2 linked regions of the Plantactinospora sp. BC1 genome follow. The protein of the gene in region 2 interacts with the protein of the main gene of each other region in a pairwise test. Links are inferred from orthologs where the notes say so. Each region holds a gene or a part of one and is shown on either strand. Other genes may lie near its edges.

What was found.
Region 1: the proteins of C6361_RS25730 (region 2) and C6361_RS35025 interact in binary tests that used the Escherichia coli proteins (3 or more experiments, as listed by UniProt). The link is inferred for Plantactinospora sp. BC1 from one-to-one orthologs.

The regions. Positions count from the first base shown.
Region 1 is NZ_CP028158.1:7,976,073-7,980,878, forward strand. Bases 973-3,878 are described here. They hold C6361_RS35025 (sulfurtransferase TusA family protein), read left to right. Parts: upstream 973-2,261; coding sequence 2,262-2,495; downstream 2,496-3,878. Other genes in these bases: C6361_RS35020 (cysteine desulfurase family protein), read left to right, coding at 1,005-2,156; C6361_RS35030 (carbohydrate kinase family protein), read right to left, coding at 2,515-3,489; erpA (iron-sulfur cluster insertion protein ErpA), read right to left, coding at 3,858-3,878. Also shown: coxB (cytochrome c oxidase subunit II), read right to left, coding at 1-833; more of erpA, read right to left, coding at 3,879-4,226; C6361_RS35045 (glycerate kinase), read right to left, coding at 4,516-4,806. UniProt on the Escherichia coli protein: Sulfur carrier protein involved in sulfur trafficking in the cell. Part of a sulfur-relay system required for 2-thiolation during synthesis of 2-thiouridine of the modified wobble base 5-methylaminomethyl-2-thiouridine (mnm(5)s(2)U) in tRNA.
Region 2 is NZ_CP028158.1:5,883,483-5,888,377, reverse strand. The notes cover bases 1,107-4,101. They hold C6361_RS25730 (cysteine desulfurase family protein), read left to right. Parts: upstream 1,107-2,012; coding sequence 2,013-3,191; downstream 3,192-4,101. Other genes in these bases: mnmA (tRNA 2-thiouridine(34) synthase MnmA), read left to right, coding at 3,290-4,101; C6361_RS25735 (electron transfer flavoprotein subunit alpha/FixB family protein), read left to right, coding at 1,107-1,809. In the rest of the region: C6361_RS25740 (electron transfer flavoprotein subunit beta/FixA family protein), read left to right, coding at 42-821; more of C6361_RS25735, read left to right, coding at 850-1,106; more of mnmA, read left to right, coding at 4,102-4,369; C6361_RS25720 (methionine synthase), read left to right, coding at 4,596-4,895. UniProt on the Escherichia coli protein: Master enzyme that delivers sulfur to a number of partners involved in Fe-S cluster assembly, tRNA modification or cofactor biosynthesis. Catalyzes the removal of elemental sulfur from cysteine to produce alanine.

The sequences.
Region 1 (4,806 bases), 2.1 Mb from region 2 along the record:
GCCTCGATGAACCGGTCGTACTCGTCCGGCGAGACGACCCGCAGCTCGAAGTTCATCATCGAGTGGTACGTGCCGCACAGCTCGGCGCAGCGCCCGACGTACGCGCCCTCGGTGTCGAGGCTGCTCACCTCGAAGACGTTGCGGACGTTACCGGGGAAGACGTCCCGCTTGAAGAGCAGCTCCGGCACCCAGAACGAGTGGATGACGTCCCTGCTGGTCTCCTCGAACCGGATGCTGCGGCCGGTCGGCAGCACCAGGATCGGGATCACCTCGCTGGTGCCCAGCGTCGAGGCGACCGTGTTGGCCTCCTCACCCGGCTCGTCCCGGTAGTTGAACTGCCAGTTCCACTTGAAGGCGACCACCTCGACGGTCACGTCGGGGTTGCTGGTGACCTTGTTCACCCCGGTCTGCACGATCGCCGTGTAGTAGAAGAGCACGGCGACGACCAGGATCGGCGCGATGGTGTAGAGGAACTCCATCGGCATGTTGAACCGGGTCTGCACCGGCAGCGCCTCGCCCCGCTTGCGGTAGCGGATGATGCACCAGAAGATCAGGCCCCACACGAAGACGCCGACCGCCAGGGCGGCGATGGAGGAGCCGATCCAGAGGTCGTACATCCGGTGGGACTCGGGGCTGATGCCGCCCTGCGGCCACCCGAACCCGTCGAACGTCCGGCCGACGTCACAGCCGGTCAGCAGGGCGAGCAGCGCGGCGCCACCGGCTCCGAGCGCGGCCAACCGGCCCACCGACGGGCGCGTGCCGCGCCCTCGGGCGTCCCGGGGACTGCTCTGCCGTACGGCCGACGGCCGTACCTCCGAACCCCTTGCGACCACCTGGTCCTGCCTCCCTAGCGCGCCGCGGCGTCGGAGTTGTCGACACCGGCGGCAAAGGCGTCACCGACGGTCGCAGATTACTCGACCTGCGTCGGCTGGACGGCCTTGGGGTCCGCGTCCCCACTCTGCCGGGGGATCTTGCCCGATCCGGCGCCGGGTTACGGTTTGCTGGTGAGCGAGCCTCCGGTCTACTTCGACGCGGCCTCCGCGGCACCGTTACACCCGGTAGCCCGGCAGGCGCTGCTCGCCGCCCTGGCGGACGGCTGGGCCGATCCGGCCCGGCTCTACGCGCCGGCCCGCCGGGCCCGCCAACTCCTCGACGCGGCGCGGGCGGCCACCGCCGAGGTCCTCGGGGTACGCCCCGACGAACTCTCCTTCACCCCCAGCGGTACGGCCGCGGCGCACGCCGCCGTGCTGGGCGGGCTGGCCGGGCGGCGCCGGGCGGGCGGCACGCTGGTGCACTCGGCGATCGAGCACTCCGCGGTGCTGCACGCGGCGCAACGGCACGTGGCGGCCGGCGGCGACGCCACCCCGGTACCGGTGGACCGGTCCGGGCGGCTCGACCTCGACGCCTGGTCGTCGGCGGTGGCCGGCCCCGGGGTGGCCCTCGGCACGTTGATCAGCGCCAGCCACGAGGTGGGTACGGTCCAGCCGGTCGCCGAAGCCGCGCGGGCCTGCGCGGCCGTCGGGGTGCCGCTGCACGTCGACGCCGCCCAGTCGGTGGGCCGGGTGCCGGTGCCGGAGGGCTGGTCGATGCTGTCGGCCAGCGCGCACAAGTGGGGCGGGCCGCCCGGCGTCGGGCTGCTGGTGGTCCGCAAGGGCACCCGCTGGGAGTCGCCGTACCCGGCGGACGAGCGGGAGGCCGGCCGTACCCCCGGGGTGGGAAACCTGCCCGCGATCGTGGCGGCGGCGGCCGCGCTGCGCGCGGTGCACGCGGAGGCCGCGGCGGAGGCCGCCCGGCTCGGACCGCTGGTCGACCGGATCCGGGCCACCGTGGCGGCGACGGTGCCGGACGTGGAGGTGGTCGGCGACCCGGTGCAGCGGCTGCCGCACCTGGTCACCTTCTCCTGCCTCTACGTCGACGGCGAGGCGCTGCTGCACGCCCTGGACCGGCGCGGCTTCGCGGTCTCGTCCGGCTCCTCCTGCACCTCGTCCACGCTGCGCCCGTCGCACGTGCTGGAGGCGATGGGGGTGCTCTCGCACGGCAACGTCCGGATCTCGCTGCACCGGGAGAGCACCGAGGCGGAGGTGGAGCGCTTCCTCGCCGAGCTGCCGGGGATCGTGGCCGGGCTGCGCGCCGAGGCCGGGGTGCTCGGACTCTGACCCCGGCCCCGGCGGGCCGGTTGGCTCGACCCCGCCCGGCGTCGGACAATCGCCGGAGGGCCGACGACGATCGGAAGGACGTACGCGAGTGCCGGGAGGTCAGCGGTGAACGCTCCGGACGAGGTCGTCGACTGTCTCGGCCAGCGCTGCCCGCTGCCGGTGATCGCGGCGGCCCGGCGCCTGCCCCAACTGCCGGTCGGCGGCGTGCTCCGGGTACTCGCCGACGACCCGGCCGCGGCGATCGACATCCCGGCCTGGTGCCGGATGCGCGGACAGGAGCTGGTCGGTACCTCGACCGTCGACGGCTCCCCCGCGTACGACATCCGCCGCGCCCACTGACCGCCGACCGCGCTCCGGCTCAGCCCAGGTGCTGCCGGACCTCCTCGGCGGCCTGGTCGCCGTACGACTCGGCGAGGCGCTTGACGAAGAGGTCGCCCCGGACCTCGTACTCCTGGGTGCCGACGGTCTCCAGCACCAGCGTGGCGAGGAGCGAGCCGATCTGGGCCGACCGCTCCAGGCCCAGTCCCCAGGAGAGTCCGGCGAAGAATCCGGCCCGGAAGCCGTCGCCCACCCCGGTCGGGTCGGCGATGTGCAGCTCGCGGGCGATCGGCACGTGGATCCGCTCGATGTCCCGGCCGACGATCTCGACACCGTCCTTGCCCAGCGTGGTGACCCGGATCTTGACCCGCTCCAGCAGCTGGTCGTCGGTGAGCCCGGCCTTGCTCTGGAGCAGCGACTTCTCGTAGTCGTTGGTCAGCAGGTAGTCGGCGCCGTCGATCAGGCCGAGTACGGCGGAGCCGTCCATCCGGGCGAGCTGCTGCGACGGGTCGGCGGCGAAGGCGTACCCCCGCTGGCGGCACTCCTCGGAGTGCCGCAGCATCGCGTCCGGGTCGTTGGCGCTGACCAGCACCAGGTCGAGCCCGCCGACCCGGTCGGCGACCGGGGCCAGCTCGATGTTGCGGGCCTCGCTCATCGCACCGGCGTAGAAGGAGGCGATCTGGCACATCTCGGTGTCGGTGGTGCAGACGAACCGGGCCGTGTGGGCCACCTCGCTGATGTGCACCGAGGCGCAGTCGACGCCGTGCCGCTCCAACCAGGACCGGTAGTCGTCGAAGTCGGCGCCGACCGCGCCGAGCAGCACCGGCCGCAGGCCGAGCTGCGCCATCCCGAAGGCGATGTTGGCGGCGACGCCGCCCCGGCGGAGCACCAGCTCGTCGACGAGGAACGAGAGTGAGACCTTGTGCAGCTGGTCGGCGATGAACTGATCGGCGAACCGGCCCGGGAAGTGCATCAGGTGGTCGGTGGCGATCGAGCCGGTGACGGCGATCTTCATGTCGGCCCTCGGAGTTGGAGACGGGATTACGGCCGGGTCAGCCTACCGGTCCGTCGTCGGCCACGTCCCCGATCGATCGGGTACCGGCCAACCCGAGGTCACCTGCGGCTCACCGCCCGGCAAGGTCCGCCGCCCGGCAAGGTCCGCCGCCCCGGGCGCCCGCGGCGCGCCCGCGGCCGCCGTGGACCGCCGCCAGCCGGCCCGGGTACGCGAGGACGCGCCCTGGAACGCCGAACGGGCCGCTCCCGACGCGGCGGCGTGACGGACTCTCCGGGTAACGTCACGCCCCCGCGCGGGGCGACCCGCTCAGGTAACCAGTATGGAGCAGTAGATCGGGATGTACCGGGTAAACCGGGACAAAGCACCGATCAGTGGAACGAATCACCGCACGCGCACGAGTTCTGCGCGTTCGGGTTGTCGATGGTGAAGCCCTGGGCGTCGATCCGGTCGGCGAAGTCGATGGTGGCGCCGGTCAGGTACGGCGCGCTCATCCGGTCGACGACGACCTCGACCCCGCCGAAGTCACTGACCACGTCACCGTCGAGCGAACGCTCGTCGAAGAAGAGCTGGTAACGCAGGCCGGAGCAGCCACCCGGCTGCACCGCGACCCGCAGCCGCAGGTCGTCGCGGCCCTCCTGCTCGATCAGGGCCTTCACCTTCTGCGCCGCGACGTCGGTCAGGACGATGGTACTCGGAGCGGTTTCCGCGCTCGACTCGGTCTGCGCTGGCGTTGTCACGATGAAAGTCTCCCCTGCGCCGGTGCGATGTTTATCCGTACTGGCCAACGCTAGCCGGCTGGCCGGTGATTCCCAATGTGGGTACAAAATCGATTCTAGGCCGGTGCGACGCAGGTCACCCAGGCTCGGGGGGAACCCGCCCCGGCGTGCCGGATCGTCCGGTTCGCCGACCGGGGCGACCCGGTGCCGCGCGGGCACCGGAATGTGACGAACGCCCCAGACCCGGCACCGGGGCACGGCACACCCATACCCACCCCGCCGGTCCGGCCTGAGGTCGGCGGCCGGCCGGTCACCGGCTCCACTGCCCGGCCAGCCGGGCCGCCAGCGCCCGCAGGCCCTCGGCCGGCCGGCTCATCGCCCGCTCGACCCCGCCGTGCGGCTCCCCGCCGAAGTGGTCCACCAGGCTGTGCGTCTCGGTCACCCCGGCCGCCGCCGACTCGCGCCGCCCGGCGCTGACCCGGCCGGCCAGCACCACACAGGGCACCCCCCGGTCCCGGGCCGCCCCGGCCACCCCGGCCACCACCTTGCCGCGCAGCGACTGGTGGTCGAAGGAACCCTCCCCGGTGATCACCAGGTCGGC
Region 2 (4,895 bases):
TCAGCGGGGATCGGCATTCACAGGAGGGTCGTCGAAGCGCGATGAACATCGTCGTACTCGTCAAGCAGGTGCCCGACTCGGGCGCGGACCGCAACCTGCGCAGTGACGACAACACCGTCGACCGGGGGTCGGCAAACAACGTCATCAACGAGATGGACGAGTACGCCATCGAGGAGGCGTTGCGGATCAAGGAGGCGCAGGGCGGCGAGGTGACCGTGCTGACCATGGGTCCGGAGAAGGCCGCCGAGTCGATCCGCAAGGCGCTGTCGATGGGACCGGACAAGGCCGTGCACGTCCTCGACGACGCCCTGCACGGCTCCTGCGCGGTGGCCACCTCCAAGGTGCTCGCCGCCGCCCTCGGCCAGCTCGGCGCCGACCTGGTGCTCTGCGGCGCCGAGTCCACCGACGGCCGGGTGCAGGTCATGCCGCACATGCTCGCCGAGCGGCTCGGCATCGCCGCGCTGACCGGCGCCCGCAAGCTGACCGTGGAGGGCGGCAACCTCACGGTGGAGCGGCAGACCGAGGAGGGCTACGAGGTGGTCGCCGCCGCGACCCCGGCCGTGGTCTCGGTCTGGGACACCATCAACGAGCCGCGCTACCCCTCCTTCAAGGGCATCATGGCGGCGAAGAAGAAGCCGGTGCAGACGCTCTCCCTGGCCGACCTGGGCATCGCCGCCGACGAGGTCGGCTTCGCCGGCGCCACCAGTACGGTGCTCGACCACAGCCGCCGCCCCGAGCGGTCCGGCGGCGAGCGGATCACCGACGACGGCACCGGCGGCACGAAGCTGGTCGAGTTCCTCGCCACCGAGAAGTTCGTCTGAGCGCGACCGGGAATCAGGAGGAGAAGTCATGACCGAGGTTCTCGTCGTCGTCGAGGCGACCCGCGAGTTCGGCGTCAAGAAGGTCACGCTCGAACTGCTCACCCTCGCCCGCGAGCTGGGTACGCCGGCAGCGGTGGTGCTCGGCGGTCCCGGCGCCGCCGCCGCGCTCGGCGACAGGCTGGGCGAGTACGGCGCGGAGAAGATCTACGCGGCCGAGCACGAGGAGATCGACGGCCACCTGGTGGCGCCGAAGGCGACCGTACTGGCCGAGCTGGTCCGTCGGGTGCAGCCGGCCGCCGTGCTGCTCGCCTCCAGCCAGGAGGGGAAGGAGATCGCCGCCCGGCTGGCGGTCAAGCTGGACAACGGCATCCTCACCGACGTGGTCGGACTCGCCGCCGACGGCACCGCCACCCAGGTCGCCTTCGCCGGCTCGACCATCGTCACCTCGAAGGTGACCCGCGGCCTGCCGCTGGTGACCCTGCGGCCGAACTCGGTCACCCCGAGCCCGGCCGCCGCCACCCCCACCGTCGAGCAGCTCGACGTCACGCTCGGCGAGACCGACAAGCTCGCCCGGGTGGTCGAGCGGGTCGCCGAGCAGAAGGGCAGCCGGCCGGAGCTGACCGAGGCGTCGGTGGTGGTCTCCGGCGGTCGCGGCGTCGGCAACGCCGACAACTTCAAGCTGGTCGAGGAGCTGGCCGACCTGCTCGGCGGCGCGGTGGGCGCCTCCCGGGCCGCCGTCGACTCCGGCTTCTATCCGCACCAGTTCCAGGTGGGGCAGACCGGCAAGACCGTCTCGCCGCAGCTCTACGTGGCGCTCGGCATCTCCGGTGCGATCCAGCACCGGGCCGGCATGCAGACCTCGAAGACGATCGTCGCGGTGAACAAGGACGCCGAGGCGCCGATCTTCGAGCTGGCCGACTTCGGCGTGGTCGGCGACCTGTTCAAGGTCGTACCGCAGGCGGCCGAAGAGATCCGCAAGCGACGATAGCCGGAAGTACGCCCTCGGCGGGTCACCAACCCGCCGACGGCGGTGTGACGTGCGATACCCGGCCGGGCGCCCCCAGGGCACCCGGCCGGGTTTCGTCGCTGGCCAGGGGTGTGATCCGCGCTCGGGGCGGTGCAGCCGGGCCGGTGACGCACGGCCGGGCGGCCGGGTGGGCGGTCCGGACCCTGGCACTAGGCTGGACGTTGATGACTTACCTTGATCACGCGGCCACCACTCCGATGCTCGAAGAGGCGTTGGAGGCGTACGTCGCGACCGCTCGCGAGGTCGGCAACCCGTCGTCACTGCACGCCGCCGGCCGGGTGGCCCGACGCCGGGTGGAGGAGTCCCGCGAGCGGGTCGCCGCCGCCCTGGGCGCCCGACCCTCCGAGGTGGTCTTCACCGGTGGCGGGACCGAGAGCGACAACCTCGCGGTCAAGGGCATCTTCTGGGCACGCCGGGCCGCCGACCCGGGGCGGATCCGGGTGGTGGCCAGCGCGGTGGAGCACCACGCGGTGCTGGACTCGGTCGAGTGGCTGGCCGCCCGCGAGGGTGCGGCGGCGAACTGGCTGCCGGTCGACCAGACCGGTCGACTCGACCCCGACCGGCTGGCGGCGGAACTCGACGCGCACGCCGACGAGGTCGCCCTGGTCACCGCCATGTGGGCGAACAACGAGGTGGGCAGCGTCCAGCCGATCGCCGCGCTCGCCGAGGTGGCCGCCGCGTACGGCATCCCGTTCCACACCGACGCGGTGCAGGCGGTCGGCCAGGTACCGGTCGACTTCGCCGCCAGCGGGGTGGCCGCGCTGACCGTCACCGGGCACAAGCTCGGCGGACCGGTCGGGGTGGGCGCGCTGCTGCTCGGCCGGGACGTCGGCTGCACACCGGTGCTGCACGGCGGCGGACAGGAGCGGGACGTCCGCTCCGGCACCCTGGACGCGGCCGGGATCGTCGCCTTCGCGGTCGCGGTCGAGGCGGCGGTCAAGGCCCAGCAGGAGTACGCGACGCGGGTCGCCGCGCTCCGCGACGACCTGGTGGCCCGGGTCCGGCAGGCGGTGCCGGAGGCGCTCTACAACGGCGACCCGATCGAGCGGCTGCCCGGAAACGCGCACTTCTCCTTCCCCGGCTGCGAGGGGGACGCCCTGCTCATGCTCCTGGACGCGCAGGGGATCGCCTGCTCGACCGGGTCGGCCTGCTCGGCGGGGGTGGCGCAGCCCTCGCACGTGCTGCTGGCGATGGGTGCCGACGACGACCGGGCCCGGTCGTCGCTGCGGTTCTCGCTCGGGCACACCTCGACCGCCGCCGACGTCGACGCGCTGGTCGCCGCGCTGCCCGGAGTGGTCGAGCGGGCCCGCCGGGCCGGCGCGGTCAAGTCGGCCCGGAGCTGACACCCTCCAGGTGTCAGGAAGGGCCCCGCACCGCGAAAAGGCGATATGAAGGGGCCCTTCCGCACCGGCTAGGCTCGTCAGGTGGAGGGGATGGACCGGTGAGGGTACTGGCAGCGATGTCCGGCGGGGTCGACTCGGCGGTCGCCGCCGCGCGGGCGGTGGAGGCCGGACACGACGTCACCGGGGTGCACCTGGCGCTGGCGCGCAATCCGCAGACCTACCGGACCGGTGCCCGGGGCTGCTGCACCCTGGAGGACTCCCGGGACGCCCGGCGGGCGGCGGACGTGCTCGGCATCCCGTTCTACGTGTGGGACCTGGCCGACCGGTTCCACGAAGACGTGGTGGAGACCTTCGTCGCGGAGTACGCGGCGGGGCGTACCCCGAACCCGTGCCTGCGGTGCAACGAGAAGATCAAGTTCGCCGCCGTACTGGACCGGGCGGTGGCGCTCGGCTTCGACGCCGTGGTCACCGGTCACCACGCCCGGCTCGGCCCGGACGGGCTGCTCCGGCGCAGCGTCGACCTCGGCAAGGACCAGTCGTACGTGCTGGCGGTGCTGACCCGGGAGCAGCTCGACCGGTCGATCTTCCCGCTCGGCGACTCAACCAAGGCACAGGTACGCGCCGAGGCGGCCGACCGGGGCCTGGCGGTCGCCGACAAGCCCGACTCGCACGACATCTGCTTCATCGCCGACGGCGACACCCGGGGGTTCCTCGCCGACCGGCTGGGCGAGGCGCCCGGCGAGATTGTCGACGCCCGCACCGGTGCGGTGGTCGGCGCGCACAGCGGCGCGTACGCCTACACGGTGGGGCAGCGCAAGGGGTTGGCGCTCGGCGTGCCGGCCCCGGACGGGAAGCCCCGGTACGTGCTCTCGATCACCCCGAAGACCAACACCGTGACGGTGGGGCCGGCCGAGGCGCTGGAGGTCCGCACGGTGAGCGGCGAGCGGCCGGTCTGGACCGGTGGACCGGTGCCGACCGACGCCTTCGACTGCGAGGTGCAGTTGCGGGCACACGGCCAGGTGGTGCCGGCCACCGTCCGGCTCGACGGGGCGGCGCTGCGCGCCGAGCTGCGCGAGCCGGTCCGTGGGGTGGCGGCCGGGCAGGCGATCGTGGTCTACCGGCCCGATCCGGGCGGCGACGTCGTGCTCGGCTCGGCCACCATCAGCGCCGCCGCCTGAGAACGTCGCTCCGGTGCCGCATGCCGGGCAGTGCCGGAATGGACCGTCGGTGCCGGGTGGCCGGGCAGTGCCGGATGGACCGCCGGTGCCGGGTGGACTGCCGGTGCCGGGATAACCTGCCGACGTGACCGATCAACAGCAGCTGCCCGACCAACCGGCGGACTCGACGGCGGCGACCGGGCCGGCGTGGCCCTGGCCGGCCGGGGCGGCCTCCGGCATCGGCTCGATGCCCGGCACCGACATCGCCGAGGCCCAGCGGATCGTGCTCGGCGAGCTTCCCGTGCCGCACCTGCCCGAACTCCCCGCCAGGGGACCCGGTGCCGACCTGGTCGGCCGGAGCGCCGGGCTGCTGGTGGACCTGCCGGTCGAGCTCTACGCCGCCCGGTGGCGGATCGCCGGGCGTCCGGGGCGGGACCTGCGTCAGGCCCTCGACCTGCTGGAACGTGACCTGGACCAGATGACCGAGCAGGCCGGCGAGTTCACCGGCACCTTCAAGGTGCAGGCGGCCGGACCGCTCACCCTGGCC